Regions from separate parts of the Aminobacter sp. BE322 genome, predicted to be linked through region 2. Evidence: predicted binding sites of a transcription regulator. Region 2 holds the regulator's gene; the other holds the start of a gene.
What was found. Region 2 encodes PhoB, which activates phosphate uptake and scavenging genes when phosphate is short. Its sites were predicted from a motif close to TGTCATNNANCTGTCAT; they were not measured.
Positions count from the first base shown of each region.

Region 1: phnC (phosphonate ABC transporter ATP-binding protein) is a predicted target of PhoB. The motif match lies at 11,824-11,840, and genes of this name have one in related genera.

Region 1 is NZ_JBNPXB010000002.1:249,713-264,714, reverse strand. Features, by position in the region: gene J2X50_RS05315 (carbohydrate ABC transporter permease) at 1-448, shown strand, start outside; gene J2X50_RS05310 (ABC transporter ATP-binding protein) at 453-1,568, shown strand; gene J2X50_RS05305 (FAD-dependent oxidoreductase) at 1,570-3,078, shown strand; gene J2X50_RS05300 (3-ketoacyl-ACP reductase) at 3,075-3,851, shown strand; gene J2X50_RS05295 (GMC family oxidoreductase) at 3,862-5,517, shown strand; gene J2X50_RS05290 (alpha-D-ribose 1-methylphosphonate 5-triphosphate diphosphatase) at 5,524-6,660, opposite strand; gene J2X50_RS05285 (DUF1045 domain-containing protein) at 6,662-7,369, opposite strand; gene phnE (phosphonate ABC transporter, permease protein PhnE) at 7,475-8,860, opposite strand; gene phnE (phosphonate ABC transporter, permease protein PhnE) at 8,863-9,810, opposite strand; gene phnD (phosphonate ABC transporter substrate-binding protein) at 9,893-10,804, opposite strand; gene phnC (phosphonate ABC transporter ATP-binding protein) at 10,897-11,739, opposite strand; gene J2X50_RS05260 (Tim44 domain-containing protein) at 12,067-13,068, shown strand; gene J2X50_RS05255 (DapH/DapD/GlmU-related protein) at 13,345-13,962, opposite strand; gene phnL (phosphonate C-P lyase system protein PhnL) at 13,959-14,666, opposite strand; gene phnK (phosphonate C-P lyase system protein PhnK) at 14,669-15,002, opposite strand, start outside.
Region 2 is NZ_JBNPXB010000005.1:226,712-241,713, reverse strand. Features, by position in the region: gene J2X50_RS10765 (hypothetical protein) at 148-276, shown strand; gene J2X50_RS10760 (hypothetical protein) at 339-722, opposite strand; gene J2X50_RS10755 (hypothetical protein) at 1,086-1,313, opposite strand; gene J2X50_RS10750 (putative quinol monooxygenase) at 2,068-2,424, shown strand; gene J2X50_RS10745 (response regulator) at 2,545-5,490, shown strand; gene J2X50_RS10740 (PstS family phosphate ABC transporter substrate-binding protein) at 5,769-6,806, shown strand; gene pstC (phosphate ABC transporter permease subunit PstC) at 6,905-8,371, shown strand; gene pstA (phosphate ABC transporter permease PstA) at 8,368-9,684, shown strand; gene pstB (phosphate ABC transporter ATP-binding protein PstB) at 9,708-10,529, shown strand; gene phoU (phosphate signaling complex protein PhoU) at 10,568-11,272, shown strand; gene phoB (phosphate regulon transcriptional regulator PhoB) at 11,371-12,060, shown strand; gene J2X50_RS10710 (hypothetical protein) at 12,445-12,798, shown strand; gene J2X50_RS10705 (L,D-transpeptidase) at 13,072-13,875, shown strand; gene J2X50_RS10700 (hypothetical protein) at 13,949-14,422, shown strand; gene J2X50_RS10695 (ferric reductase-like transmembrane domain-containing protein) at 14,419-15,002, shown strand, end outside.

The sequences.
Region 1 (15,002 bases), on a different contig from region 2:
CGGCCTGCTGGGCCTGGCGGGCTCCGTGCCCGGCCTGATCCTGATCCACGCGGTGTACGGGCTCGGCTTCACCACGCTGTTCTTCCGCAACTACTACGAGGCGTTCCCGACCGAACTGGTGCGGGCCGCGCAGATCGACGGCGCGAGCTTCTTCCAGATATTCCGGCGCATCCTCCTGCCGTCGTCGGGGCCGATCATCGTCGTCACCGTGATCTGGCAGTTCACCAACATCTGGAACGACTTCCTGTTCGGCTCGTCATTCTCCAGCGTCGACTCGATCCCCGTCACCGTCGCGCTGAACAACCTGGTGAACTCGTCGACCGGCGTGAAGGAATACAACGTCCACTTCGCCGGGGCGATCCTCGCAGCCCTGCCCACCCTCATCGTCTACATCGTCTCCGGACGCTACTTCGTGCGCGGCCTGATGGCCGGCGCGGTCAAGGGGTAAGCCCATGTCGTTTCTCAAGATCACCAATCTCTACAAGAACTACGGCCAGGTGGAGATCCTCAAGGACATCAACATCGAGATCGACAAGGGCGGCTTCCTGGTGCTCGTCGGCCCGTCCGGCTGCGGCAAGTCCACGCTGCTCAACACCATCGCCGGGCTGGAGCCGATCACCTCGGGCGACATCGCCATCAACGGCAAGTCGGTCAACGGGCTGCATCCCTCCAAGCGCGACATCGCCATGGTGTTCCAGTCCTACGCGCTCTATCCGAACATGACGGTGGCCGGGAACATCGCTTTCGGCATGGAGATCCGCGGCGTGCCGAAGGACGAGCGCGACAAGGCGATCAAGCAGGTGGCCGACATCCTGCAGATCGGCCACCTGCTCGACCGCAAGCCGAGCCAGCTTTCCGGCGGCCAGCGCCAGCGCGTCGCCATGGGCCGGGCGCTGGTGCGCAATCCGCAGGTGTTCCTGTTCGACGAGCCGCTGTCCAACCTCGACGCCAAGCTGCGCGTCGACATGCGCACCGAGATCAAGCGCCTGCACCAGCGCATGAAGACGACGATCGTCTACGTCACCCACGACCAGATCGAGGCGATGACACTGGCGACCAAGATCGCGGTGCTCAAGGACGGCGTGCTGCAGCAGTTCGGCACGCCGGCCGAGATCTACAACCGCCCGGCCAACATGTTCGTGGCCGACTTCATGGGCTCGCCGGCGATGAACCTTCTGTCGGCGCGGCTGGAAAGCGGCGAGGGCGGGCTCAACGTCGTGCTCGACCGGCCGAGCGAAAAGCCGCTGGCGCTGCCGATCAAGCTGGCCAACGGCGCGCTCGGCGCCTATTCGGGCAAGGAGGTGATCTTCGGGGTGCGGCCCGAAGCGCTGACCGATCCCGACGGTGCGGACCGCAACGCCAAGTCGCTGGCCGAAGGCGAATGCCTGATCGAGGTGGTCGAGCCGGCGGGTTCCGACACCTTCGCCGTCACCAAGCTAGGCGGCAAGGAAGTGGTGGCGCGGCTGCGCGCCGATGCGTCGATCCATGCGGGCCAGAAGACCAGGCTCGCCTTCAACCTGGACAAGGCGGTGTTCTTCGACCCCGAGAGCCAGCTGCGCATCGCCTGACATGTCCGGACAGCCTGACATCGTCATCATCGGCTCGGGGGTCGGCGGCGCTACCATCGCTGCGGGCCTGGCTGCGACCGGTGCGGAGATCCTCGTGCTCGAAGCCGGCGGCCATATCGCCGACCGGCCGGAGAACCGCGACCAGCGCGCCATCTTCCAGCGCGGCCATTTCCGCCCCAAGGAAACCTGGTACGAGGCCGGCGGCGCGGCCTTCAATCCCGGCAACTACTACAATGTCGGCGGCAATTCGAAGTTCTACGGTGCGGTGCTGACCCGCTACCGGCGCGAGGACTTCGCCGAGATGCAGCATCTCGACGGCGTCTCGCCGGCGTGGCCGTTTGCCTACGAGGAGCTGGAGCCCTGGTACGGCCTGGCGGAAGAACTCTACCAGGTGCGCGGCGCGCTCGGCGAGGACCCGACCGAGCCCGTGCATTCCAGGCCTTACGCCCACGGCCCGGTGGCGGACGAGCCGGCGATCGCCGGGGTTCGCGCCAGGCTCAAGGCGCAGGGCGTGCATCCCTTCTCGCTGCCGCTCGGCGTCGACATCGAGCGCTGGCTGGCCAAGGGCAAGACGCCGTGGGACGCCCACCCCAACAGCTTCGACGGCAAGATGGACGCCGAGACCGCGGCACTCGCCGCAGCCCTCAGCCACGACAACGTTCGCCTCGAGACCGGATCGCGGGTGACGCGGCTCGAAACCGCGCCCGACGGCCGGCGGATCGCCGCCGTGCATTGCGAGCGCAGCGGCGAAAGCCATGTCGTGAGACCGAAGCTGGTGATCCTTGCGGCAGGTGCGGTGCAGTCGGCGGTGCTGCTCCTGCGCTCGGCCAACGACGCCCATCCGACCGGGCTCGCCAACCGCTCCGACCAGGTCGGCCGCAATTTCATGAACCACAACTCGTCGGCGGTGATCGCGCTCAGCCCGTGGTACCGCAACGACTCGATCTACCAGAAGACCTTCGGCTTCAACGATTTCTATCTGTCCGACGGCGAGGGCGGGCCGCCGCTCGGCAACGTGCAGCTGCTCGGGCGCATCTCCGGCGCGATCCTCAAGGCCAACATGCGCTCGGTGCCGGAATGGCTGCTCAACCGGGTGTCGGCGCATTCGATCGACTTCTACGCCATGAGCGAGGACCTGCCGTCGCCGGAAAGCCGCGTCATGGTCGACGGCGAGCGCATCGTGCTGAAATGGGTGCGCAGCAACTGGGAGGCACATGAGCGGCTGGTGGCAAAGCTCAAGCAGGTGCTGCGTAGCGCCGGCTTTCCCGTGGTCGTATCGCGCGCGTTCGACAAGCGCACGCCGTCGCATCAATGCGGCACGGTGCGCATCGGCAACGATCCGAAGGACGCGCCGCTCGACGTCTGGTGCCGCGCCTTCGACCACCCCAATTTGTTCGTGGTCGACGCGGGCTTCCTGCCGACCTCGGCGGCGGTCAATCCGGCGCTGACGATTGCGGCCCAGGCGCTGCGCGTCGCCGACCACATTGCCAGGAAGGACCTCGCGGCATGAGCGCCAATGCCAAGCCCGTGGCCATCGTGACCGGCGCGCGCCGCGGCATCGGGCTGGCGGTGGCCAAGGCGCTGGCCGAAGCAGGCTTCGATCTCGCCATCACCGATCGCGAGAAGGACAAGGCAGCGGCGGACGCCGTGTCGGGGCTCGAAAAGCATGGCGCCAAGGTGCTGTTCGTCGCCTCCGACCTCGCCGAGATCGAGGCGCATGCCGAGACGGTCGAGAAGATCGTAAAGCACTTCGGCCGGATCGATTGCCTCGTCAACAATGCCGGCATCGCCTCGAAGGTGCGCGGCGACTTCCTCGAGCTCACGCCCGAGAACTTCGATGCCATCATGGCGGTCAATCTGCGCGGCACGGTGTTCTTCACCCAGGCCGTGCTGCGCGCGATGCTCGGCCTGCCGCAGCCGGCCCAGCGGCGCTCGATCATCAACATCACCTCGATCTCGGCCGAGATGACCTCGCCCGAACGGCTCGACTATTGCATGTCGAAGGCCGGGCTCGCCGCCTTCACGCAGGGGCTGACGCTCAGGCTGGCAAGTGCGGGCATCGACGTGTTCGAGATCCGCCCCGGCATCATCCGCTCCGACATGACGGCGAAGGTCTCGGAAAAATACGACCGGCTGATCGGCGAGGGGCTGGTGCCGGCCGGGCGCTGGGGCGAGCCCGACGACATCGGCCGCATCGCGGCAGCTTTGGCCGGCGGCGGCTTCGGCTTTGCCACGGGCAGCATCATCAAGGCCGACGGCGCATTGTCCGTCGCGCGTCTCTGAGAGTTTCGAGATGACCTACGATTACATCATCACTGGCGCGGGTCCCGCCGGCTGCGTGCTCGCCAGCCGGCTGAGCGAGGACGCCGACGTGCGCGTGCTGTTGCTCGAAGCGGGCGGCGACGACTGGAACCCGCTGTTCCACATGCCGGCCGGTTTCGCCAAGATGACCAAGGGCGTGGCGAGCTGGGGCTGGGAGACCGTGCCGCAGAAGCACATGAAGGGGCGCGTGCTGCGCTACACCCAGGCCAAGGTGATCGGCGGCGGCTCCAGCATCAACGCCCAGCTCTACACGCGCGGCAATGCGGTGGACTACGACCTCTGGGCGAGCGAGGACGGCTGCACCGGCTGGGACTACCGCTCGGTGCTGCCCTATTTCAAGCGCTGCGAGGACAACCAGCGCTTCGCCGACGACTACCATTCCTATGGCGGGCCGCTGGGGGTTTCGATGCCGTCGGCGGCGCTGCCGATCTGCGACGCCTACATCCGCGCCGGCCAGGAGCTCGGCATTCCCTATAACCACGACTTCAACGGCCGCCAGCAGGCCGGCGTCGGCTTCTACCAGCTGACCCAGCGCAACAAGCGTCGCTCGTCGGCGGCGATGGCCTATCTCGACCCGATCAAGGCTAGGCGCAACCTGACCGTCCGGCTTGGGGCGCGGGTGACGCGCATCGTGGTGGAGAAGGGCAGGGCGGTCGGCGTCGAGGTGGCGCGCGGCAACGGCACGGAGTTCATCCGCGCCGAACGTGAGGTGCTCGTGTCCTCGGGCGCCATCGGCTCGCCCAAGCTGCTGCTGCAGTCCGGCATCGGCCCGGCCGATCATCTGAAGAGCGTCGGCGTGCCCGTGATCCACGACCTCAAGGGGGTGGGCGAGAACATGCAGGACCATCTCGACCTGTTCGTGATCTCGGAATGCACCGGCGACCACACCTACGACAATGTCGCCAAGCTGCACCGGACGCTGTGGGCCGGGCTGCAATATGTGCTGTTCCGCACCGGGCCGGTGACGTCGAGCCTCTTCGAGACGGGCGGCTTCTGGTATGCCGATCCCGATGCGCGCTCGCCCGACATCCAGTTCCACTTGGGCCTCGGCTCGGGCATCGAGGCGGGCGTTGCCAGGCTCAAGAACGCGGGTGTCACCCTGAACTCGGCCTATCTGCACCCGCGCTCGCGCGGCACGGTGCGTCTCGCCTCCAGCGACCCTGCGGCGGCGCCGCTGATCGACCCGAACTACTGGGCCGATCCGCACGACCGCAAGATGTCGATCGAGGGCCTCAGGGTCGCGCGCGAGATCATGCAGCAGGCTGCGCTCAAGCCCTTCGTAACGGCCGAGCGGCTGCCGGGGCCGGACAAGGTCACCGAGGAACAACTGTTCGACTATGGCTGCGCCAACGCCAAGACCGACCACCACCCGGTCGGCACCTGCAAGATGGGCACCGACGAGATGGCCGTGGTCGACCTCGAGCTCAAGGTGCATGGCCTAGACGGCCTGCGTGTCTGCGACAGCTCGGTGATGCCGCGCGTGCCGTCCTGCAACACCAACGGCCCGACGATCATGGTCGGCGAAAAGGGCGCCGACATCATCCGCAACCGCGAGCCGTTGCCGGCGGCGATCTTCGCGCACGAGCGCAACGACGCGCGGCCACGGGCGCGCGCCGAGGTGCGGTAGCCCGCCTCAGGCGACGCGGCGGCCTTCGCGCCAGACGGTGCGGACCACCGGCACATGCTCGTCGACGCGGACGCGGACCAGGTCGGCGCGGCGGCCGATCTCGATCATGCCGCGGTCGGCGAGGCCGACGGCCTCGGCCGGGTTCTTCGACACCATGGCAACCGCCTGCGGCAGGGTGATGCCTTCGACCACCTCGCCGAGGAAGAAGGCCGACTGGATCAGGCTGAAGGGGATGTAGTCCGACGACAGGATGTCGAGCAGGCCCTGCTCGGCCAGCGTGCGGGCCGAGACGTTGCCCGAATGGGAGACGCCGCGCATGACGTTGGGCGCGCCCATCAGCACGCCGAGGCCGGCGGCCTTCGAGGCGCCGGCGGCCTCGACCGTGGTCGGGAACTCGGCGACGCGGATGCCTTGCGCGATGGCCTCGTCGACATGGGCGACGGTCGCGTCGTCATGGCTCGCCAGCACGATGCCGCGCGCGTGGCAGGCAGTGGAGATGGCGTCACGGTTGGGGCGCGAGTTCCTGGCCGAGTCGCCCATGCGCTGGTCGCAGAAGGCCTTGAACTCGACGTCATTGAGCTTGAGCTTGCGCTGGTAGTAATAGGCGTAGGTGTCGAAATCGACGAACTGGCGCTGGCCCGGCGCATGGTCCATCAGCGAGGCGAGCTTCACCCGGTCGTCGCCGTCGAAATAGGCAAAGCCGTCCTGGCAGTCGGGCGCCGAGACCTCGCAGCGCAGGTGGATGAAGTGGTCTGCGCGGACGCGGTCGGCGCGCACGCTGTCCTCGATGGCGTCGGCCAGCTTGCGCATGTCGGTGGCGGTCATGTCGGCATCCTCGTCCATGCCGACGCGCAGCGCGTCGAAGACGGTGGTGATGCCGGCGGACGCCACCTGGGCGTCATGGGCGAGGACGGCCGCGATGGGGTTCCAGCGCACGCGCGGGCGCGGCGCGTAGTGGCCTTCGAGATGGTCGGTATGCAGCTCGACGAGTCCGGGGATGACGAAGTCGCCGCCCATGTCCTCGCCGACGGCGCTCGGACCGGTCGAGATTTCGGCGATCCTGCCATCGCGGACGACGATGGTGCCGTCGATCACCTCGTCGGCAAGGACGATGCGGGCATTGTTCAGGACAAGGTCGGTCATCTCAGGCGGTCTTTCTCTCGGCTTGCCTGCCCAGGGCGTGGTAGCTCAGCACCTCGAAGGGGGCACCGGCGGCCGGTTCGACGAAGACGGCGAGGCCGGCGACGGGCACCGGCCTGTCGAGCACGTTGCCCAGGCATTGTTCGATGGCAGCGCGGACGCGCAGCACCTCCTCGGTGGCGACGCGACCGGTCAGGGTCATGTGGAAGCGGAAGGCGTCGAAGACGTAAGGGTAACCCCACTGGCTGAGGTAGCGGCACTCCTGCGGGCTCAGCGCGTCGGGGTTGCGGCGGGCGAGCTCTGCGTCGGTCAGCGGTGCGCGATGCGGTTCGAAGGCTCCGACCACGTCGCCGGCAAAACGGTCGAGCTCGGGCAGGGTCTCCGTCGGGACGAGGGCGAAGAAGCCGTCGATCTGGGCGAGCTTCAGGCGCGGAATGTCGAAGGGAACGGTTTCCGCCGCAAAGGCGTCGACGGCGTCGACCAGCATCTGTTCGCTCACGCCGTCGGCGAGCCGGAACGGCGCCTTCAGCGTGGCATGGAAGCCGTAGCGGCGGGCGGCGGCGGTGTGGAAGGCGACTTCGGCCGCCGACAATTCGCCATGGGCCTTCGCCGGAAGGGACGCGCCGCCAAAGGCATCGCGCCCGAGCCAGCCGGCCGCGATGCGGCACAGCGGATCGTCATGCTCGGGCGTGAAATAGATGGCGTAGCGCATGGCGCGATTCTTCCTTGGAGATGAAGGCCCGATAGATGATTTGCGTGACAGTTTGACGAAGTAGTGGCCGACTTCCTTGGCTTTGCAAGGGCCGGCCCAAAAAGTTCAGTGGCTGGACTTGCCCCCGATCAGGCGGTGGCGCAACGCGGTCGAGATGTTGTCGAAAATGAACACCACGACCAGGATGAGCAGCACCATGTAGGCGACGTTCTCCCAGTCGGAATTGGTGCGCATGGCTTCCCACAGCTTGAGGCCGATGCCGCCGGCGCCGACGGCGCCGATGATGGTGGCCGAGCGGGTGTTCGATTCCCAGAAATAGAGCGACTGGCTGACCAGCACCGGCAGCACCTGCGGGACCACGCCGTAGCGCTGCACCGAGGCCGGCGAGGCGCCGACCGAGCGCATGCCCTCGCGCTGCTTGTCGTCGATGTTCTCCAGCGCCTCGGAGTAGAGCTTGCCGAAGGTGCCGGTGTCGGTGAAGAAGATCGCCGACATGCCGGCGATGGGGCCGGGGCCGAAGGCGCGGGTGAAGAACAGCGCCCAGATCAGCATGTCGACCGAGCGCAGGAAGTCGAAGAAGCGCTTGGTGACCTGGTTGACCAGACGGTTTCGCGTGATGTTGCGGGCCGCCATGAAGGCCAGCGGGAAGGCGAGCAGGCTGGCGAACAGCGTGCCGACGAAGGCCATGACGATGGTCTGGGCGAGCTTCAGCCAGACGTCGCCATGCTGCCATTCGGAATTGTTGACGATGTTGTTCCAGGCAAGTGCTGCATTCGACATGCCGGGATCGAGCCGTTCGCCGGAGACGACCAGCGAGGCGACCTCGGCGAAGGACTTGCCCCAGAAGGGCGAGTTGGCGTCGAAGAAGAAGTTTTCCCAGCCGAGGAAGCGGCGGCGGATCTTGACGTCGTCCCGGTCGACCTGGACGCTGCCGGCAAAGCCGAAATCGGCGACGATCTTCTCGCCGGCCGCCTTCTGCGTCGCCCAGGCGGGCAGGGCCCCGACGATCGAAATGCTCTGGCGCGGCACGACGGTCACGTCGAGCGTTTCGCCGCCATGGGTGACGACGACGCGCTCGGGCGCGATGTCGATTGCCGTGCTCGAGCCGATATGGGCGACGACCCGGTTGGCCGGGGCCTTGTTGGCGGCAACAGTGGCGCCGGCCGGCTGGGCGATGTCGAGCCAGTCTGGATGGCGGTCGGCGCGATAGGACGAAAAGCGTGGATAGCCGACGTCGAGGCGGCCGTCCTTGAAGGCGACCTGCGGCCGGACCTCGTAGGAGACCCAGTCGGCCAGGTAGGTTCCGGCGATGCCCCAGTTGCCGCCGGCGAGCACGGCGCCGACCGCGAAGAACCACCAGGCGAAGGCGACATAGGCGACGATACCGGCGCCGACTGCCCAGCCGGTCAGGCTCTTGCGCCAGGAGCCCCGGAAGACGCCGGGATGGCGGTCGGCGATTGCCTGCATTTCGGCCAGGGAAAGGGTGGTCATGATTAATCTCCGCGACCGGAGGCGAAGGCCTGTTCGCCGACCAGCTTCTTGCGCAGCCAGGCCGAAAACTGGTCGACCGCGACGATGGTGCAGAACAGGAGGAGGATGATGGCGAGCGTCTTGGCCTCGTGGTTGCGGCTGATCGACAGGCGCAGCGCCTCGCCGATGCCGCCGCCGCCGACCGCGCCGATGATGGTCGAGGCGCGGACGTTGATCTCGAGCCGCAGCAGCGCGTAGCTCAGGAAGTTGGGCATGACCTGCGGCACGATGCCGAACCAGACGCGCTCGGGCCAGTTGCCGCCGACGGCGCGCAGGCCTTCGTCGGCCTTCATGTCGGCGTTCTCGACCACTTCGAAAAACAGCTTTCCGAGCGCGCCGATGGTGTGCAGCGAGACCGCGATGATCGCCGGGATCGCGCCCATGGAGAGCACCGCCAGGAAGAAGCCGGCGATGACGATCTCGGGGAAGGCGCGCAGGATTTCGAGGAAGCGGCGGACGAAGAAGCGCAGCCAGCGCCGGGTGACCAGGTTGGACGCCGCGAGGAAGCAGAGCAGGAAGCCGAAGGCGAAACCGATCAGCGTCGAGACGAGCGCGATGTTGATCGTCTCCAGCATCTTGTAGACGTATTCGGGCAGGTAGAACGAGCCGACCAGGTACATCCGGCCCTCGGGGTAGTCGAACTTCAGGCTGCCGTCGGCATAGGGCGAGGGCAGGTCGAACAGCGCTCGCCAGATCTCGTAGCCGTCGCGCGGTATCAACTGGTCGGCGAAATCGAAGAAATGCGGCAGCCGGTCGAAGAATTTGCCGGCATTGGTGTCGTTGGCGAACCAGAGCGAGCCGGAAAGGGCGAGGAACAGCAGGATGAGGCCGCCGATGGTGTGCAGGCGGCGACGGCTGGCGAGTTCGCGCCAGTGGCGCTCGACCGCGAGGCCGGCTTCCGTGAGGGGCATTGTCATGAAGGTTCCGTCCGATCCCGGATGAAAAAAGGACGCGCCGCGATATGTGCGCGGCGCGTCCGTGTCGCCTTGCGGCTTAGCTGCCGATCTGCGCCTTGCGGGCGTCGATCACGGGCTGGTAGAACTCAGGCGTGACCTCGGTGTAGCCCTTGAAGTCGCCGCCCATGATGGCCGAGAAGCAGGCCGCATCGGTCTCGGGCAGCTTCATCATGAACTCCTTGAACTTGGTCTTGATGTCGGCATCGAGCGAAGTGCGTACGACGAGCGGGCCGTTCGGGATCAGCGGCGACTTCCAGACCTCGACCAGGTCGTCCATGTCGAGGATGCCCTTGTCGACCATCTTCTTGAGGTTGCCCGAGGTGTAGCCGTCCTTGAATTCGCCGACGCCCGAACCGAAGGTCGTGCCGGCGTCGAAGGTGCCCTTGAGCACTTCGAGGACGAGGTTCTCATGGCCGCCGCCGAAGCCGGTCTCAGCGACGAAATCCTTGACAGCCGTGCCGCCGAGGTCCTTGGGCAGCGATGTCACCGGGATCAGGTAGCCCGAGGTCGAGTCCGGATCGGCGAAGCCGAGCTTCTTGCCCTTGAGGTCTTCGAGCTTGGTGATGCCCGAGTCCTTCCTGGCGACCATGATAGAATAGTAGCCGGTGGCGCCGTCGGTCTGGACGGTGGTCAGGATCGGCTCGACCGCGTCCTTGTTCTGCAGGTAGATCTTGGCGTAGCCGGAAGCGCCGAGCTCGGCGTAGTCGAGGGTGCCGCCGAGCAGGCCCTGGATGGTGCCGTCATAGTCGGCGGCCGGGAACAGCGACACCTTCTCGACGCCGATGGCCTTGGGCAGCTGGTCGACCAGGCACTGGAAGTTGCGCAGGCGGTCGGCTTCGTTCTCGCCGCCGATCAGGCCGATGCGGAATTCCTTGAGGTCGGCGGCATGGGCCGAACCGATCGCCAGCACGGCGAGCGAAACGGCACTGAAAAGTGCTTTCTTGAACATCACATGTCTCCAGTTCGGCCCGGCGGCATGCCGGGTCATTTTCGGTTGCTGAATGCCGGCCCTTGACGCGGGCGAGACGACCGCGAACGGCCTCAGACCGGGGCGTATGCCGGTTCGAGAGGGGCGGCGGATGCGGGAACCTTGACCTTGGCCGGGCGGATGCTGGTCGAGGTGATGGCTTCGGAAATCTCGGCGCCGTCGGCGTCGGCACCGTAGACGAGACGGACGGCCTCGATGGTGAGGTCCTCGGGCGCGCCGTCGAAGACCACCGCGCCGCCCTGCATGCCGATGATGCGGTTGCAGTAGGTGCGGGCGGTGTCGAGTGTGTGCAGGTTGGTGATGACGGTGATGCCCTCGCGCAGGTTGATGTCCTGCAGCGCGTCCATCACCACCTTGGCGTTGAGCGGGTCGAGCGAGGCGATCGGCTCGTCGGCGAGGATCAGCTTCGGCTCCTGCATCAGGGCGCGCGCGATGGCGACGCGCTGCTGCTGGCCGCCCGACAGCGTGCCGGCGGGCTGGAGCGCGGTGCGGGCGATGTCGAGGCGCTCGAGCGCTGCGATCGCGCGGATGCGCTCCTCGCGGGAGAAGATGCCGAGCAGGTTGAGCCCGGTCGAACGATGGTTGAGGCGGCCGAGCAAGACGTTGGTAAGCACGTCGAGGCGCGGCACCAGGTTGAACTGCTGGAAGATCATGGCGCAGTCGCGCTGCCAACGGCGCAGCTGCGTGCCGCGCAGCGACGACACCTCGGTGCCGTCGAAGACGATCGAGCCCTGGCTCGGGTCGATCAGGCGGTTGATGGTCTTGAGCAGCGTCGACTTGCCGGCACCGGAGCGGCCGATGATGCCGACCATCTGGCCCTGCTGGATCTGGAGATTGACGCCGTTGACGGCGACATTCTTGCCGAAACGGCGGGTGACGTTGCGGATTTCGAGCATCTTGGCATCCCTGTCCCAGCGGGCTTTTTCGCCCTTGTCCGGGATCGGCCTAGACCCATCAGATGAAGCTGAAATGTCGGGATCATGTCAGTTCTGTTACGAGACACAGGGGCGAGGCCGAAAATGCGGGCCGGGAAGTCGGCGCGCGGCGACGGCGGGACATGCCGGTCCTCCCGCCGCTGGCGGCGAGGTGCGGCCTGCAAAGGCGGAGTCGTTTCAAGGTCTTGGACGAATTCGCCGAGACTTCGCAAAAACTTGAAGTGGCTGCCCTGTCACTACGTTTGTTAGTCATTATATGAGAGCGGACGTCACTTTGAGGATCCGCCGATGAAACTGTCCCGAACGACCCGCCTTGCCACCCTTTTCGCGGGCCTGTTCCTCGCCTTTTCCATGGTTGCGGTCGATCAGGCCGACGCCCGCCGCAACGGCAGCTTCGGCAGCCGCGGCACGCGCACCTTCCAGTCCGCGCCGCCCACCCGCACCGCGCCGCAGCCGACCGCGCCCATCGAGCGCTCGATGACGCCGAACACCGGCCAGGCGACGCCGAACAGTGCCGCGCGGCCGGGCACGGCCATGCAGCCGCAGCGGCCCGGCTTCATGAACGGCTTCGGCCGCTCGATGCTGGGCGGCCTGCTGATGGGTGGCCTGATCGGCATGCTGCTCGGCCAGGGCTTCGGCGGTCTCGCCGGCATGTTCGGCATGCTCTTGCAGGTGCTGCTCATCGGCGGCGCCATCTGGCTCGCCCTGCGCCTGTTCCGCTCTCAGCCGGCACGCAACTCCGGTCCGGCGATGGCCGGCGGGTCGGCCGGTGGCGGCAACTTCAACTATCGCGACGCTGCACCCCGCGAGGACGGCAAGCGCGCCTTCAGCATCCCCAACATCGGTGGCGGGCTGGGCTCGGCCGCGCAGCAGCCCGCGACGAGGGAGATCGAGCTCGGCCAGGGCGACCTCGACACCTTCCAGCGCATGCTGACCGAGGTGCAGGAAGCCTTCGGCCGCGAGGACCACAAGGCGCTGCGCCGCCTGGTGACGCCGGAAATGGTTTCGTACCTGTCCGAGGAATTGGCCGAGAACGCCCAGGACGGCCTGCGCAACGACGTGACCGACGTGCAGCTGCTGCAGGCCGACATCGCCGAGGCCTGGAACGAAGGCGACCGCGACTATGCGACGGCGGCGCTCAACTACCAGTCGATCGACGTGACCCGCAACCGGACGACCGGCGCGCTGGTGGACGGCGACGAAAACGAGCCGACGGAGACGACCGAACTCTGGACCTTCGTCCGCCAGAACGGCGGCGACTGGCAGCTCTCGGCGATCCAGCAGGCGTAGGGCTTGGGCGACTTGTACCCCCACCCCTAGCCCCTCCCCACAAGGGGGAGGGGGACAAGTTCTCCGCCGTCGCCGGCCAAAATCATCGACAGCATTTTGCAGCCAGACGGTCGTGTCTGGCGTCGCGAATGCGGCCAAGAAGAACAGCCGGAGCGGCGGCATTGCATTCGTCAGGATGCCCGCAGCTCCAAGTCTTGGCACCGGACGGTGGTGCGGCAAAGTACCCCTCCCCCTTGTGGGGAGGGGGTAGGGGTGGGGGTATCGGCGATTGCCCTGTCAGCCGCCGTGCTTTTCCAGAAATTCTTCGGCCGAGAGGTTGCGAAAATCGTCGAGCGCGGTGCGCAGCCTGGCATGGTCCCAGTCCCACCAGGCCAGCGCCTGGAAACGCTCGGCCGTCCTGCGGTCGAAGCGTTCGCGCAGCGGCTTGGCCGGCACGCCGGCGACGATGGTGTAGGGCGCGACGTCCTTGGTGACGACCGCGCCCGAGCCGACCGCAGCACCATCGCCGACGGTGACGCCGGGCAGCAACGTCGAGCCGTGGCCGAGCCAGGTGTCGTGGCCGATGGTCACGGCATTGGAGCGGCGCCATTCGAAGAAGTCGGTCTCGTGCTCGGCGTCGTCCCAATAGTCGGAGGCGCGATAGGTGAAGTGGTGCAGCGTCGGCCGCCAGGTCGGATGGTTGGTGGCGTTGCAGCGGACGGCGGCCGCGATGTTCGAGAACTTGCCGACAGTGGTGCACCACAGGCTGCAGTCCTGCATGACGTAGGAATAGTCGCCGAGCGAACTCTCGCTGATGCGGCTGCGCTCGGAGACCTCGGTCCAGCGGCCAAGCGTCGACTGCGTCACCTCGGCGCTCGGATGGATCCAGGGCTGTTCGGACAGCTTGCGGCTCATGCTGCGACCTTTCCGGCGGCGAAGGCGGTGACGTCGACGATGCGGTCGGCGACGGCCTCGCGCACGTCGGCGTCGTGGAAGATGCCGAGCAGGGCTACGCCCTTCAGCTTCTTCTCCTCGATCAGGCCGATCACCACCTCGCGGTTGGTGGCGTCGAGCGAGGCCGTCGGCTCGTCGAGCAGCAGCACCGGGTGATCGGTGATGAAGCCGCGGGCGATGTTGACGCGCTGCTGCTCGCCGCCCGAGAAGGTGGCGGGCGGCAGGCCCCACAGGCGCTCCGGCAGGTTCAGCCGGCCGAGCAGTTCGGATGCCCGTGCATGGGCCTCGTCGCGGGCGGTGCCACGGGCGACCAACGGCTCGGCGACGACGTCGAGCGCGGAGACGCGCGGCACCGTGCGCAGGAACTGGCTGACATAGCCGATGGTATCGCGGCGCACAGCCAGCACAGTGCGCGGGTTGGCGGTGGCGAGATCCACCAGCTGGCCGTGGTGTTCGACGATGATCTGGCCCTGGTCGACGCCATAGTTGCCGTAGACCATCTTGAGGATCGAGCTCTTGCCGGCGCCCGAGGGGCCGCCGAGCACGGCGCATTCGCCCGCACGGACCGAGAAGGAGACGTCGGCGACCACGGGCAGGCGGATGCCGCCGCGCAGGTGCATGGTGAAGGCCTTGGCGACCTCGGAGACGATGAGTGGCGTGGCCATGGTTACACCTGCAAGATGGAGGAAACGAGGAGCTGGGTGTAGGGCGCGCGCGGATCGTCGAGCACGCGGTCGGTGAGGCCGCTTTCCACGACATGGCCGTCCTTCATCACTATCATGCGCTGCGACAGGAGCCGGGCGACGGCGAGGTCGTGGGTGACGACGATGGCAGCCAGCCCGAGGTCGGTGACCAGCCCGCGCAACAGGTCGAGCAGGCGCGCCTGAACCGACACGTCGAGGCCGCCGGTCGGCTCGTCCATGAACACCAGCCTGGGGCCGGTGACGAGGTTGCGGGCGATCTGCAGGCGCTGGCGCATGCCGCCGGAGAAGGCGCGCGGC
Region 2 (15,002 bases):
GACGCCGGACGATCCCGTCTGGCTGCCAAATGTTGGAGAGGACAGGCTTTTCATCGACGTCTGCGCCGTGGCTGGCGTTCGAGCGCTACCGCGCATCGAACCGGGCCGCGCGGCCGTCTCCAGACCTTTTGCCGACAAGGGAATATCATGAGCAACAATCAGACCGCCCAGGCCAAGGCCGCTGCCGCCGGATACAGGGAAGCCCTCAAGGGGTGGATCGTCATACTGGTGCTGGTGGCCGTGGTGCTGACCTCCGCCTATCTCTATACCCATTGACCTGAGACCGGCCCCGCCGCGCGATGCGGCGGGGGCGCCTCGCCGCGGTTAGGCCCGCCGGTTCAGGGGGCGTTCGCCGGGAGTTTTCTCGAAAACTCGAGGCCGTCGACCATCAGCACGCCAGGATCGGGTGCCGCGGCGATGCGGTCGACGCCGTCGCTGCAGGAGAAGACCGGCCAGCCGGCATCCGTGCAGAAGATCTCGACGAACCAGTTGCCGAGACGGTCGGTGAGGCTGATCCGCAACGAACCGTCGCGCAGGCGGCGGATGTGCGAGCCGTTGGCCGCGGTCCATGTCCACGGGCCGCCATAGGGCGGCCGGTCGACGAGGATGAAGGGATAGGACTGCGGCTCGAGGCCCTCGTATTCCGCCGCCGTCCGATAGCGCATCATCGTGGTGACATAGTCGGCGGCGATCCGCGGCCAGCGCCCGTAAAGTGCCGCCACGCCGTGCTGACCTGGGGAGACGAGCAGCGAACGGCCGCGGTGCGCTCGGCGCCCTCGGCCGGCGCTCCGGCGGCAAGAGCGGCAACGATCGCGACGACCATCGTTGCGAGCCGATCCATCTGTCGCCCCTGCCGGCCTTGCCGGTGATTCCCGTGGACTGACGTGCGGCATTGTCGGTCCTGCGGCGGGGATCGTCCATCCCGGCGACGCAACGTGCACGACAATTATCGGGGATTCCGCAGCGCCGGCAACGGGCAGCCTGCCCGGAAACGGACCCGGCCGCGGGCCGATGGGGCTTGCAAGCATGAGAGCCGGAGACGGTCGCCTCCGGCTGTCATGCCTTGATCGGTGGAAGGGAAGGGGTCAGGCCGCTGTCTTCGCCCTGAAGCGCGGCACGCTGGCCAGGAGCATGCCTTCGTCGCGCACACCGGACCGATAGAGGGAGATCAATGTCCTGGCAATTTCGGTTGCCCACACGGAACTCGGGTCCTCGCCGCGGTCGATGCAGATCTGGTCGAACACGCGCTGGATGAGGTTGAGGTCAGCGGGATAAATCGGGGAGTTAGGCCGGGTGAAAAGTACGTGCTCCATAGTCTTCTCCCAAGGGGTTACCTGGTTATCTGCCTTTCGGTATGCGCCTGCACGTATCAATAGAAGGCTGCACCGCGCGCTCGATTGCGCGTCGTCTCGGAGACCAGGCGTCCTACGCCGCCGCGCCGATCCTCCGATCGGGCGACGTCGCGAGAGCCGTTACGCATATGTCGAGATGAGCCGGGATTGTCAGGCCGTCCGTTTCGAGGACAACACGGGCCATAGCCGATTGCATCGACCTGCCTCCCAATCGCGACGGTTGCATGGTGCCGCTTTTCTATTTCCAGGCGAAGATTGCTCCACAACCGCTCGGATGTCGAGTCACCCTGGGTTGTATTCAATTGTTGGAAACCCAGCATTTCTGCGTCCAGGGCCTGCCGCGGGGCAGGCGACAGGCCCTGGCGAGCGCGGCTGAAAGGAACAAAGACCACGCTCGGCTGCGCCTGAGGTGAACTCCGCAGCCGGGCCATGGTTCCATCGCCGGAGGCGGGAAAAATCCAATTCGGCGGCGCCTCTTCACCGATCGTTCACCATCGCTCCCGCACCATCCCTTTGCGCAGTGTATCGAGTGCGCGTCTTCGGCAACGCCCGGCGGGTGCACAACCCTTCAGCCCGCCGGTGCGTTGCGAGACCTTCCAGCCTTTTCATTCTTTCCGCCTTGTCATAGCCTCATCCGGAGGCGCAGGGCGAGGCTGCGCACCCAACGGGCGGATCGACCGCCGGTTCGAGCAGAAGGGAACCGCGCTTGTCTGAAATGACCATCATCGTCGAGTTCGAGACGCTGGACGGGGCCGAAGAACAGTTCATCGACCTGATCTCGGAACATGCGCGGGCGACGCTGCAGGAGGAGCCGGGCTGCCTGCGTTTCGAGGTGATCAAGCCGGTGGAGCGCGACGGCACGCCGATCGCCAACAAGGTGATGGTCAACGAGCTCTATGCCGACGAGGCGGCGGTCGCCGCCCACGAGCGCAATCCGCGCATGCCAGACGTGCAGGCCTCGATCTCGCCGCTGCTGAAATCGCGCCGGCTGATCATGGCCGCCTCGCTGATCCTCAAGGAGCCCAATGGCGGAATGAGGCCCGAGGAACTCAACGCCGCCAACGACGACTGACGGCGGCAAGCCGGCTTGCGGTCCAAATTAAGGTTAATCGATCGTTAGTGCTTCTGCGGCATGGTTGCCGCGGCGGTGTGCGGAGGAGCGCGCCCGCCCTTGCATGCAGGGCAGACGGGGATGCGGAAAGACCTTGGGCCGGACGGCGACGTGCCGGCGGACGAGCGGGCCGGCGGCCCGACGGGAACGAACGGCCGGCCCGTTGCAGCGGACGGCCATGAGGTGAACCTGCCTCACGCCGACCTCGAGCGCACCATCGAATCCATGACGATGGGCGTCGTGCTGGTCGACGGCGACCTCAAGGTGCAGTTCATCAACCGGGCATTCTACGGCATCTGGAAGGTGACCCAAGAACAGGTTGCCCTGGGCTGCCGGTTCCGCGCGCTGATGGACATCAACCGCCATAACGGCGTCTACGACATCGCCGACGGCGAATGGGAGGCCTATGTCGCCCGTCGCGAGGACGAAATCCGCGCCGGCGACGTGGCGCCGCGCGAGTTCCGCCGCGCCGACGGCTACACGATGATCTATTCGGTGACAGCGCTTTCCGGCGGCAAGCGCCTGGTTTCCTACTACGACGTCAGCGAGATGAAGCGGCGCGAGACGGAAGCCGAGGAGGCGCGGCGGCGGCTGGCCGAGGTGCTGGAATCGCTGCCGGCCGGCGTCGTCATCTACGACCGCCACGACCGTTTCGTGCTCGCCAACCGGAAGCTGAAACAGGCGCTGCCGGCGCTGGCCCCGGCCATGGTGGAGGGCAGCTCGCTGCGCGAGAGCCTGCTTCTGGCGCAACGCCACGGCTACTACCGCGACACCGGCGACGCGGCGCTGGACGGCCTCTACGACGCCGACCCGGAGGCCTGGGTCGAGGGCATGGCGGGCCGCTACCACGCCACCCAGACGGTGCGCGAAAGGCGCAACCCGGACGGCCGCTGGTACCAGATCTTCGACCAGAGGCTGGCGGACGGAACCTTCATCGGCGTCCGCGTCGACATCACCGAGCTCAAGCAGCGCGAGCGCGCGCTGCAGGACAGCATGCGCGAGAACGAGGTGTTCCGCAGCCTGATCGACAACGTGCCGGTGTCGATCTACGCCAAGCGCGACGATCTCAGACTCATGTATGTCAACCAGGGATGGTGCGAGCTCACCGGCCATTCCAAGGAAGAGGCGATCGGCAGGACGGACGCCGAAATCTTCGGCCCCGAGGGCGAGGCCTTCATGGAGGCCGACCGCAAGGTGATGCGGACGGGCTCCACCCTCGAGATCGAGGAGACGGCGACACAGCCAGACGGCTCGACCCGCCACCAGTTCGCCCGCAAGAGCGCGATGATGGCCTCCGACGGCTCGCTCTACCTGATCGGCTCGACCACCAACATCACCGAGCTCAAGCAGCGCGAACGGGAGCTGGAGGAGGCTCAGCGAAGGGCCGTGCTCGCCGACCGCGCCAAGTCGGAATTCCTCGCCAACATGAGCCACGAGATCCGCACGCCGATGAACGGCGTGCTCGGCATGGCCGAACTGCTGGCGAAATCCGACCTCGACCCCAAGCAGCGCGCCTTCACCGACATCATCGTCAAGTCGGGCAATGCGCTGCTCACCATCATCAACGACATCCTCGATTTCTCGAAGATCGATGCCGGGCAGCTGGTGCTCGACCCCACGCCCTTCAACCTGTCGGAAGCGGTCGAGGACGTGGCGACGCTGATGTCGACGCGCGCCAAGGAGAAGGATCTCGAGCTGATCGTGCGCATGCAGCCCGACCTGCGGCACTGCTATGTCGGCGATGTCGGGCGCATCAGGCAGATCATCACCAACCTCATCGGCAATGCGGTGAAGTTCACCGATTCCGGCCATGTGCTGGTGGACGTGACCGGCAGCAGCGAAGACGACCGGACCAGGCTGCGCATCGCCGTCGCCGACACCGGCATCGGCATCCCCGAAAGCAAGCTCAAGCTGGTGTTCGAGAAGTTCAGCCAGGTCGATTCCTCGTCGACGCGCCGGCACGAGGGCACGGGGCTGGGCCTCGCCATCACCTCGCGGCTGGTCGAGATGATGGGCGGGCAGATGGGCGTGGAGAGCATCGAGGGTGCGGGCTCCACCTTCTGGTTCTCGCTGGTGCTGCCCGATGCGCCGGAGATCGAATCGCGTCCGGCGGCGCTCATCGACGTCAGCGGGGCGCGGGTGCTGATCGTCGACGACAACGCCGTCAACCGGACCATCCTGTCCGAGCAGATGGCGTCGTGGGGCTTCGACAGCTGCGCGGCGCGCAGCGGCGACGAGGGCCTGCGGGTGCTCGATGCGGCGCATGAGCGGGGCATCAAGGTCGATTGCGTGGTGCTCGACTACCAGATGCCGAGCATGACCGGGGCCGAGATGGCGCGCATCGTGCGGCGCATGCCGGGGCTCGCCGAGACGCCGATCGTCATGCTGACCTCGGTCGACCAGTCGCTGTCCGGGCCGGGTTACAACGACCTCGCCATCGACGCGCAATTGATCAAGCCGGCGCGGTCCTCGGCGCTGCTCGAGGCGCTGGTGGCGACCATACAGCGCCGCAGGGGGGCGAGGTTCACGCCGGTCGAGGCCGCCGCGGCCACGCTGCCGGCGAAGGAAGCGGCTGCTCCCGCGGCCAATGTGAAGCGGCTGCGCCATGGCCAGCGGCCGGCCGGCGAGGACGGGCTCGACATCCTCGTGGCCGAGGACAACGAGGTGAACCAGCTGGTGTTCAGCCAGATCCTGGCGGAGACCAACCTGAGCTTCGAGATCGTCGGCAACGGCCGCCGCGCCGTCGCCGCCTATGGCGAGCGCCGGCCCCGCCTCATCCTGATGGACGTGTCGATGCCGGAGATGAACGGGCTCGAGGCAACGGGCGAGATCCGCAGGCTGGAGCAGGGCACAGGCGTCCGCGTGCCGATCATCGGCGTGACGGCGCACGCGCTGAAGGGCGACAAGGAGCGCTGCCTCGAAGCCGGCATGGACGACTACCTGCCCAAGCCGATCAGCCCGCGGGCGCTGCTCGAAAAGATCGAACGCTGGTCGTGGCAGGACGAGGAACGCCGCGGCGCGGTGTGAGCCGGCCCTGGGCCCCGGCGAGCCCAAGCTGTGGAAATGTGACGGAATGGGATGCGAAACGGCTGCCTGCCTTTAGGTAGGCGGCTTGCATTCGTGCGCCGTCTGTAGTTTGCCTCGCGCCGGCAAAGGACCGGCCGCACAAAGCCTTGGCCGCCATGCACAGCGACCGTTACAGGGGTGACACATAACTGTCATCCAACTGTAATAGAGGGGGGCTATTGGCTCACCGGGCGCCGAAGGAAGGCGTCGAACGAGATACTCCAACAGGAGCAGGCCCCATGAAAAAAGCTCTTCTCACCGCGTCGGCTGCGGCCCTCGCGTTCGCCGCCTCGGTAGGCTACGCCTCGGCTCGCGACCAGGTCCAGATCGCCGGTTCGTCGACCGTTCTGCCCTATGCCAAGATCGTTGCCGAGCAGTTCGGCGAGACCTTCACCAAGTTCAAGACGCCGGTGGTCGAGTCCGGCGGTTCGGGCGCCGGCATCAAGGAATTCTGCAAGGGCGTGGGCGAGAACACCATCGACATCGCCAACTCGTCGCGGCCGATGAAGAAGGACGAGGTCAAGTCCTGCCAGGACGCCGGCGTCAAGGACATCCAGGAAGTGAAGATCGGCTATGACGGCATCGTCTTCGCGACCGACATCAACGGCCCGGACTGGGCGCTGACGCCGGAAGACGTCTACAAGGCGCTGGCCGCCAAGATCGTCGTCGACGGCAAGCTGGTCGACAACACCAACACCAAGTGGAACCAGGTCAACCCGAACCTGCCCGACTGGGACATCGCCGCCTACATCCCGGGCGAGAAGCACGGCACCCGTGAAGTGTTCGAGGAGAAGCTGCTGGTCGCCGGCTGCAAGAAGCTCGGCGGCGTCGAAGCCGGCAAGGCTTCGGGCCTCGACGACAAGGCCGCCGAGGCCGCCTGCAAGGCGGTCCGCAAGGACGGCAAGGCCGTCGACATCGACGGCGACTATTCCGAGACGCTGGCCCGCATCGACTCGAACAAGACCGGCGTCGGCGTGTTCGGCCTGGCCTTCTACGAAAACAACGCCGACAAGCTGAAGGTCGCCACGGTCGGCGGCGTGACGCCTTCGGTCGAGACCATCGCCAAGGGCGAGTATCCGGTGTCGCGTCCGCTGTTCTTCTATGTGAAGAAGGCGCATCTCGGCGTCATCCCCGGCCTGAAGGAATATGTCGAGTTCTTCCTCGACGATCAGATGGTCGGCCCGGAAAGCCCGCTCGCCGACTACGGCCTGGTCGCCGCTCCGGACGCCGAGCGCGCCGCGCAGCGCGACGCCTTCGCGGCCGGCAAGACCATGTGATGAACTGCCATGGGGCGCCGGAAAAAGCCGGCGCCCCATGGAATATTCCGCCGGCTGTCCCGTTCGGCATAGCGATCTGAATCCACCGAGGCTGGCCCATGTCCTTCCTGATCGTTTTCGCCATCGTGCTTGCCATAGGCCTGGCTGCGTTCGTGATCGGCCGGCAGCGCGCCGTCGCTCAGGACGACGGGACGGTCAAGGCGCATTCGCGGCCGCACTATCACGGCTGGTGGGCGTTCCTGACCGGCGTCGTGCCGGCGGTGATCTTCCTCGCCTCCTGGGACGTAGGCGCCAACGCCTATCTCAACAGTTTCGTCCATGCCGCGCTTCCCGCCGACGTCGCCGACGGCACGGTGGCGCATGAGGACCTGGCCGCCGGGCTGGTGAAGAGCCTCGCCAGCGGGCTCGACCGCCTCGACGACAAGGAGCGGGCGGCGCTGCCCGCGACCTTCGCCGAACTGCAGCCGATGCTCTCGGCCAAGGGCGTCGCGCTGGCGCCCGACACGCAGGACTACATGATCCCGATCGCGGTCGAGGCCAACCGCACCGCCGACCGGCTGAACCTGATTTCCGCGATCGTCTCCATCGGCCTGGCGCTGGTCGGCTCGATCTACGGGCTGAGCCGGATCAGCCCGCGCACCCGGGCGCGTAACAACGTCGAAAAGATCATGCTCTGGGGCCTGGTCGGCGCCTCCACCATCGCGATCGTGACCACGATCGGCATCGTGCTGTCGATGCTGTTCCAGACCATTTCCTTCTTCGAGAAGGTGCCGCCGATGAGCTTCTTCTTCGGAACGGTCTGGGATCCGCGCTTCGCAGCCGCCGGCGCCGGTGGCGCGGAGGGCCAGTTCGGCCTGATCCCGCTTCTCGCCGGCACGCTCTACATCGCCTTCGTGGCGCTGCTGGTCGCGGTGCCCATCGGGCTGATGTCGGCCGTCTACATGTCCGAATACGCCGCCCCCAGGGTGCGCGCGCTGGTCAAGCCGGCGCTTGAGCTGCTCGCCGGCATCCCGACCATCGTCTACGGCATCTTCGCGCTGGTGACCCTCGGACCGTTCCTGCGCGACATCAGCGCTGCCCTTGCCGGCGGCGCGCCGTTCATCCAGGCGCAGTCGATCCTGACCGCCGGCCTGGTGATGGGCGTCATGCTGATCCCGGTCGTCTCGTCGCTCTCCGACGACATCATCACGGCGGTGCCGCGCGCCTTGCGCGACGGTTCGCTGGGCCTCGGCGCCACGCGCTCAGAGACCATCAAGCGCGTCGTCCTCCCGGCCGCGCTGCCGGGCATCGTCGGCGCCATCCTGCTCACCGCCTCGCGCGCCATCGGCGAGACGATGATCGTGGTGCTGGCGGCCGGCGTGGCGGCCAACCTGACGCTCAACCCGTTCGAGGCGATGACGACCATCACCGTCAAGATCGTCAACCAGCTGACGGGCGACCTCGAGTTCAACACCCCGCAGACGCTCGTCGCCTTCGCGCTCGGCATCACGCTGTTCGCGCTGACCTTGGTGATGAACATCGTCGCGCTCTACATCGTCCGGAAGTACCGGGAGCAGTACGAATGACCGATATTTCGCTCGATACGCTGACCAGTTCGACCGCGCCCGCGCGCCGCGACATCGGCCTCAGGAAGCGCTACGCCGCCGAACGCCGGTTCCGCCTCTACGGCGTGCTGGCGATCGCCGTCGGCCTGGCGTTCCTGGCGATCATGCTCACCTCGATCGTGACCAAGGGCTACACCGCCTTCTGGCAGACGACGGTGACGCTGCCGATCACCTTCGACGAGAAGATCATCGACCCCGACAACAAGCGGGCCACCGATCCGGACGTGCTGGTCACGGCCAACTATCCCAAGCTCGCCGAGAACGCGCTGATCGAAAAGCTCGGCATCGACCCCAAGGACCGCGCCGCGGTGCGCAAGCTCAAGGGATTCCTGTCCGAGGGCTCGCGGGTGCAGCTCCGCGCCATCGTGGCGGCCGACCCCTCGGTGATCGGCACCACGCGCGACGTCGACATCCTCGCCGCGGCGAACATGGACTCGGCCTACAAGGGCCAGATCGACCTCAGCGTGCCGGAAAGCCGCCGCAAGGTTTCCGACCAACAGGTCGAGTGGATGAACAAGCTCAAGGCCGAAGGCGCCATCAGCGAGCATTTCAACACCGGCCTGTTCAGCTTCGGCGCCTCCAGCCGTCCCGAGAGCTCGGGCCTGGGAGTGGCCATCATCGGCTCGTTCTTCATGATGGGGATCGTGCTCCTGCTCGCCCTGCCCATCGGCGTCGCCGCCTCGATCTATCTCGAGGAATTCGCCAAGAAGAACCGCTTCACCGACCTGATAGAGGTGAACATCAACAACCTCGCCGCGGTGCCGTCGATCGTCTTCGGCCTGCTCGGCCTCGCCGTGTTCATCAATTTCCTCGGCCTGCCGCGCTCGGCGTCCTTCGTCGGCGGCCTGGTGCTGACGCTGATGACGCTGCCGACGATCATCATCGCCACCCGCGCAGCCCTTGCCGCCGTGCCGCCGTCGATCCGCTCGGCCGCGCTCGGCCTCGGCGCCTCGAAGATGCAGATGGTGTTCCAGCACGTGCTGCCGCTGGCCGCGCCCGGCATCCTGACCGGCACGATCATCGGCCTGGCGCGCGCGCTGGGCGAGACGGCACCGCTGCTGCTCATCGGCATGGTGGCCTTCGTGGCCGACTATCCGAGAACCCCCTTCGACCCGGCGACGGCGCTGCCGGTGCAGATCTACATGTGGGCGAACGAGGCCGAACGCGCCTTCGTCGAGCGCATGTCGGGCGCCATCATCATCCTGCTGGTCTTCCTCATGGCCATGAACATCGTCGCCATCGTTCTCAGGCGGCGTTTCGAGCGGCGCTGGTAGGCGTGGACAAGGAGCACCCCTCTATGAACATCATGAGCGAGAAAACCCTCGAAAACGCGGTGAACGCCGAGATGAACAGACCCAACGAACTCATCAAGATGCGCGGCGACAAGGTGACCGTGCACTACGGCGAGAAGCAGGCGCTCTTCGGCGTCGACCTGGACGTGCGCGAGAACCAGGTCACCGCGCTGATCGGCCCGTCGGGCTGCGGCAAGTCGACCTTCCTGCGCTGCCTCAACCGCATGAACGACACCATCGACAGCGCCCGCGTCGGCGGCAAGATCACCCTCGACAGCGAGGACATCTACGATCCCAAGATCGACGTGGTCGAGCTGCGCGCCCGCGTCGGCATGGTGTTCCAGAAGCCCAATCCGTTCCCGAAGACGATCTACGAGAACGTCGCCTACGGCCCGCGCATCCACGGCCTCGCCAAGTCCAAGGCCGATCTCGACCAGATCGTCGAGAAGAGCCTGCAGCGGGCAGCGCTCTGGAACGAGGTCAAGGACCGCCTGCACGAAGCCGGCACCGGCCTTTCCGGCGGCCAGCAGCAGCGGCTGTGCATCGCCCGCGCCATCGCCGTGTCGCCCGAGGTCATCCTGATGGACGAGCCGTGCTCGGCGCTCGATCCGATCGCCACCGCCAAGGTGGAGGAGCTGATCGACGAGCTGCGCGAGAACTTCACCATCGTCATCGTGACCCACTCGATGCAGCAGGCGGCGCGCGTGTCGCAGCGGACGGCGATGTTCCATCTCGGCTACCTGGTCGAGGAAGGCCCGACCGACAAGATGTTCACCAACCCCGACGACAAGCGGACGCAGGACTACATCACCGGCCGCTTCGGCTGAGTGAACGCCGCTCCGATCACAAAGACGAGGATACGATCATGGGCGAGCACACAGTCCGGTCCTTCGACGAGGAACTCCAGCACGTCGACCAGGTTATCCGCGACATGGGCGACCTGTCGGCCACGATGGTGGCGAACGCCATCCGCGCGCTGCTTTCGTCCGACCAGCCGCTGGCGCAGAACGTCATCGCCGACGACACCATCATGGACGCCAGGCAGCGCGATCTCGACAACAGCGCGATCACGCTGATCGCCAAGCGCCAGCCGATGGCGCAGGACCTGCGTGCCGTGGTCGGCGCGATCCGCATGGCGGGCGACCTCGAGCGCATCGGCGATCTCGCCAAGAACATCGCCAAGCGGGTGGGCGCCGTCGGCCAGTCGGCGATGCCGCGCAACCTTTCGCACTCGATCGACGCCATGGCGCAGCTGGTGCTCGGCCAGGTGCGCGGCGTGGTCGACCTCTATGTCGCGCGCGACGCCGAAGGCCTCAAGAACCTGCGCGCGGACGACCAGAAGGTCGATGTCCAGTACACGGCCGTGTTCCGCGAACTCCTGACCTACATGATGGAGGATCCGCGCAACATCACCGCCTGCACGCACCTCCTGTTCTGCGCCAAGAACCTCGAGCGCATCGGCGACCATGTCACCAACATCGCCGAGAACGCCTATTTCGTGGTCACCGGCACGCAGCTGCCGCTCAATCGGCCGAAGGTCGACGAAACCACGTCGCCCGTCTCGGCCTGACATCTTCCGCAACCGCATGCGTTTGGCGCGGGGGCGCTGCACAGGTTAAATCAGCGCATGGTCCGAACCGGGCCGTGCGCCAGGACAAGGTACTGACGATGATCGCTCCCAAGATCATGGTCGTCGAGGACGAAGAGCCCCTCGGCGTGCTGCTGCGCTACAACCTCGAGGCCGAGGGCTACCAGGTGGAAGTGGTGACGCGCGGCGACGAGGCCGAACTGAGGCTGCAGGAAAACGTGCCGGACCTTTTGGTGCTCGACTGGATGGTGCCGGCACTTTCCGGCATCGAACTCTGCCGGCGGCTGAGGATGCGCCCCGAAACCGAACGGCTGCCGATCATCATGCTGACGGCGCGCGGCGAGGAGAGCGACCGGGTGCGCGGGCTTTCCACCGGCGCCGACGACTACCTGGTGAAGCCGTTTTCGACCCCGGAGTTCATGGCGCGGGTGAAGGCGCTGCTGCGCCGCGCCAAGCCCGAGGTGCTGTCTTCGGTGCTCAAGGTCGGGGACATCGTGCTCGACCGCGAGTCGCACCGGGTCTATCGCAAGAAGAGCGAGATCAAGCTCGGGCCGACGGAGTTCCGCCTGCTCGAATTCATGATGCGCCATCCCGGCCGCGTGTTCTCGCGCAGCCAGTTGCTCGACAATGTCTGGGGCGAGACGATCTACATCGACGAGCGCACCGTCGACGTGCATGTCGGGCGCCTGCGCAAGGCCGTCAACAACGGCCGCATGCCGGACGTGATCCGCACCATCCGCGGCGCCGGCTACGCCATCCGGGAAGACTGACGGCCGTCCCGGAGCGGCCGGCATGGCGTCGGCTGGACGATCAGCCTTGGCCAGTGTCCTAATGTCACAGCGGGCGCGCTTCGCGCGCCCGGAGCGTTCGGGCGAGGCACCGGCGCTGTCGCACGGACGCGTGGCGCCCTCTGCGCCGCCATGCCATTCCAGCCCTTTGTGGTGCTCAAATCGCCGCAGTTCGACGCGTTTGTCCTGACGCTGTCATGAATATAAATTCGAATCTTCCCGTTACTGTATGCTTTATGCTCAAAACAATATCCACATCTCCCGCAACGATTCCGTGATGGTGACCGTAGCGGATGTTCTTGAGATGACAATTTTTTGATTGGGGAAATACTCAAAATTGCCACTTTTCATGCTAGCTGGGGCACCGTGCGTAACTTGCTCTCGGCCATTTTCCTGGTGGTGGTCACCATCCTGAACGGACTGTCCCTCGAACGGGCAGCGGCCGAAGGCGTGAACTTTTCAATCGAGCTGCCGAAGGTGCCCGCGCAGGCGGAAATCACCGCCATTGCCGACGAGTGCTTGCCGTCCCCGGACCGCTGCACCGTCGAATTGTCGGCCGAAAGCCTCGCCAGCCTGCACTGCCTGGGCGAATGCCCTGCCTGGCTGACCCATGTCGAGCCTGCCGCGCCGTTCCGTGCCGCGGCTCTGATGCTGCTACCAGATCTCTTGCTGCGCGTCGGGTCAACCGCGTCGCTGTTACGGCCACCCATCGCTGCCTGATTTTCAGCCGATCGCTCCTCGGTCGACGCCGACGAAGCCGTTCGAAATCAGCTGCGAAGGGGAAGAGGATGACCTCCCGAACCCGCCCGTCGCCGCCCGCCCGCCTTCGCGTGGCAATTGCGCCGCGAAATGCCGGATCGTGCCAAGCGCGCATGCGCCGTCATCGATCGGCTGATCGGTGCCAATGGTTGCATTCGCATGACCACGACCGGGGCCGACCTCCCTGACCCCGTGTCGCCCTGAATGAAAGAAATGAGTCCAGGAGACTGCCTAATGAACACAGACACAATAGAAACCAGCGCCGCGGAGCCCATCGCGGGCGACGGCCCGGCATTGAGCCGCCGACGCTTTCTCACCGGCGCGGCGAGCCTGGGGACCCTCGTGGTGTCCGGCTGCGTCAGCACCCAGGAATCGGCCGCGCCGGTGGCAAAGGCGCCGGTCGAACCGGCGCCGGTCGCCGACGCCAATGCCCTGGCGATGTACGGCCCGCTCCCGAACGAGCGGTTCCCCATTCCCGCGGTCGACCTGAAAAAGGTGCCGAGCCGCTTCTATCGGCGGCAGGTCGACTACGTCACCGAGGAGCCGGTCGGAACGCTCGTCGTCGATACGGAGAATTTCTACCTTCACCTCGTCCAGCCGGGCGGCAAGGCCATGCGCTACGGCGTCGGACTTGGCCGGGCCGGATTCACCTGGGCGGGCAGGGGCCGTATCGGCTGGAAGCAGGAATGGCCGAAGTGGACGCCGCCGGACGAGATGATCGCGCGTCAGCCAAATCTCGCCCAGTGGAGCGCCGACCGGGGAGGCATGCCGCCCGGCCTGACGAACCCGCTGGGAGCGCGGGCCCTCTACGTCTTCCAGGGCAAGGTCGATACGCTGTACCGCGTCCACGGAACGCCGGAGTACTGGACCATCGGCAAGGCGGTTTCGAGCGGCTGCGTCCGCCTGATGAACCAGGACATCATCGATCTGTACGACCGGGTGCCCAGCCAGTCTCCCATACTCGTGCTGGGCGACCCGACCCAACCCCACACCCACGAGGTCGCCAGCGGCAGCGGGCCCGCCCCGCAGGCCGGCTGATACGACGGTCACCCCTGAGGTCCTCGCCGGGCGGCTGCGAATTGCCGCCCGGCAGACATGGAGCAGATCCGACATGAATGCCCGCATCATTGCCTTGGGGCGCGGAACCGCCATCGGTTGGCACGGCCGCGCCATCCTGAAGGGCGCAGCCACGGCCGCGCTGACCTTCGCCGCGCTCGGAACCGTTTCGGCACTCTGGGACAATCCGTTCTTTGTCCGGATGACCGCCGTCGCGGGTTGGGAATTGCCCGCCCTGGTGGTCATGTCGGCGTTGTCGGGGCTCTACATCGCCGTTCGGCGCCCCGTCTGCTCGGCACGCCGCGCGGGGATAGGCGGCGTCACGGGCTTCATCGGCATCGCCTGCCCGACCTGCAACAAGATCCTCATGCTTCTGTTCGGGGGCGAATTCCTGCTGATGTGGTTCGACCCGATCCGCCCATTGATTTCCGCGCTCGGCATAGCGCTCCTCGCCATCGCTTCATGGCACGAGCTGCGCGCTCGTCGCGCGGATGCCGCTGGCCCAACGCAACTGGAGTATCCCAAGTGACCGACATCCCCGCCGCTCCCGTCCGCGCCGGCCTCGTCCCTCTTGCCTGGCGCCGGATGCTGCTTCGCCATGTCGTCGTCATCGGCCTTTCGGCGGCGCTGATCTATGGGTTCGCCGTCGTTCACGGGCAGTGGAGCCCGATGCACCGGTGGAACCGCGCATTCGCGGACGCGTCGCTGGCGCTCCTGGTGATCACCATGTCGATGGGCCCAGCGGCGCGCCTGTGGCCGGTGTTGCTCAGGGCGGTGGCCTATCGGCGCGAAACCGGCATCTACGCGACCCTTCTGGCGGCCGTGCATACGGTCATCATCCTCGGCGGCTGGGTCGAGTGGGATTTCGCGCGGCTTTTCGGCTACGAGATCATCCCGCAGACGGGCGAGTACGTGATGTTCCAGCAGGGCTTCGGGCTTGCCAACCTGATCGGCATTGCCGCGCTGGCCTATGCGCTCATACTCATGTTCACCTCGAACGACCGGTCGATCCGCCTGCTCGGCACCTCGGTCTGGAAGTTCCTGCAGAACGGCGCAACGGTGCTGTGGGGGCTCGCCCTGGCGCACACGGCCTACTTCCTGTTCATGCA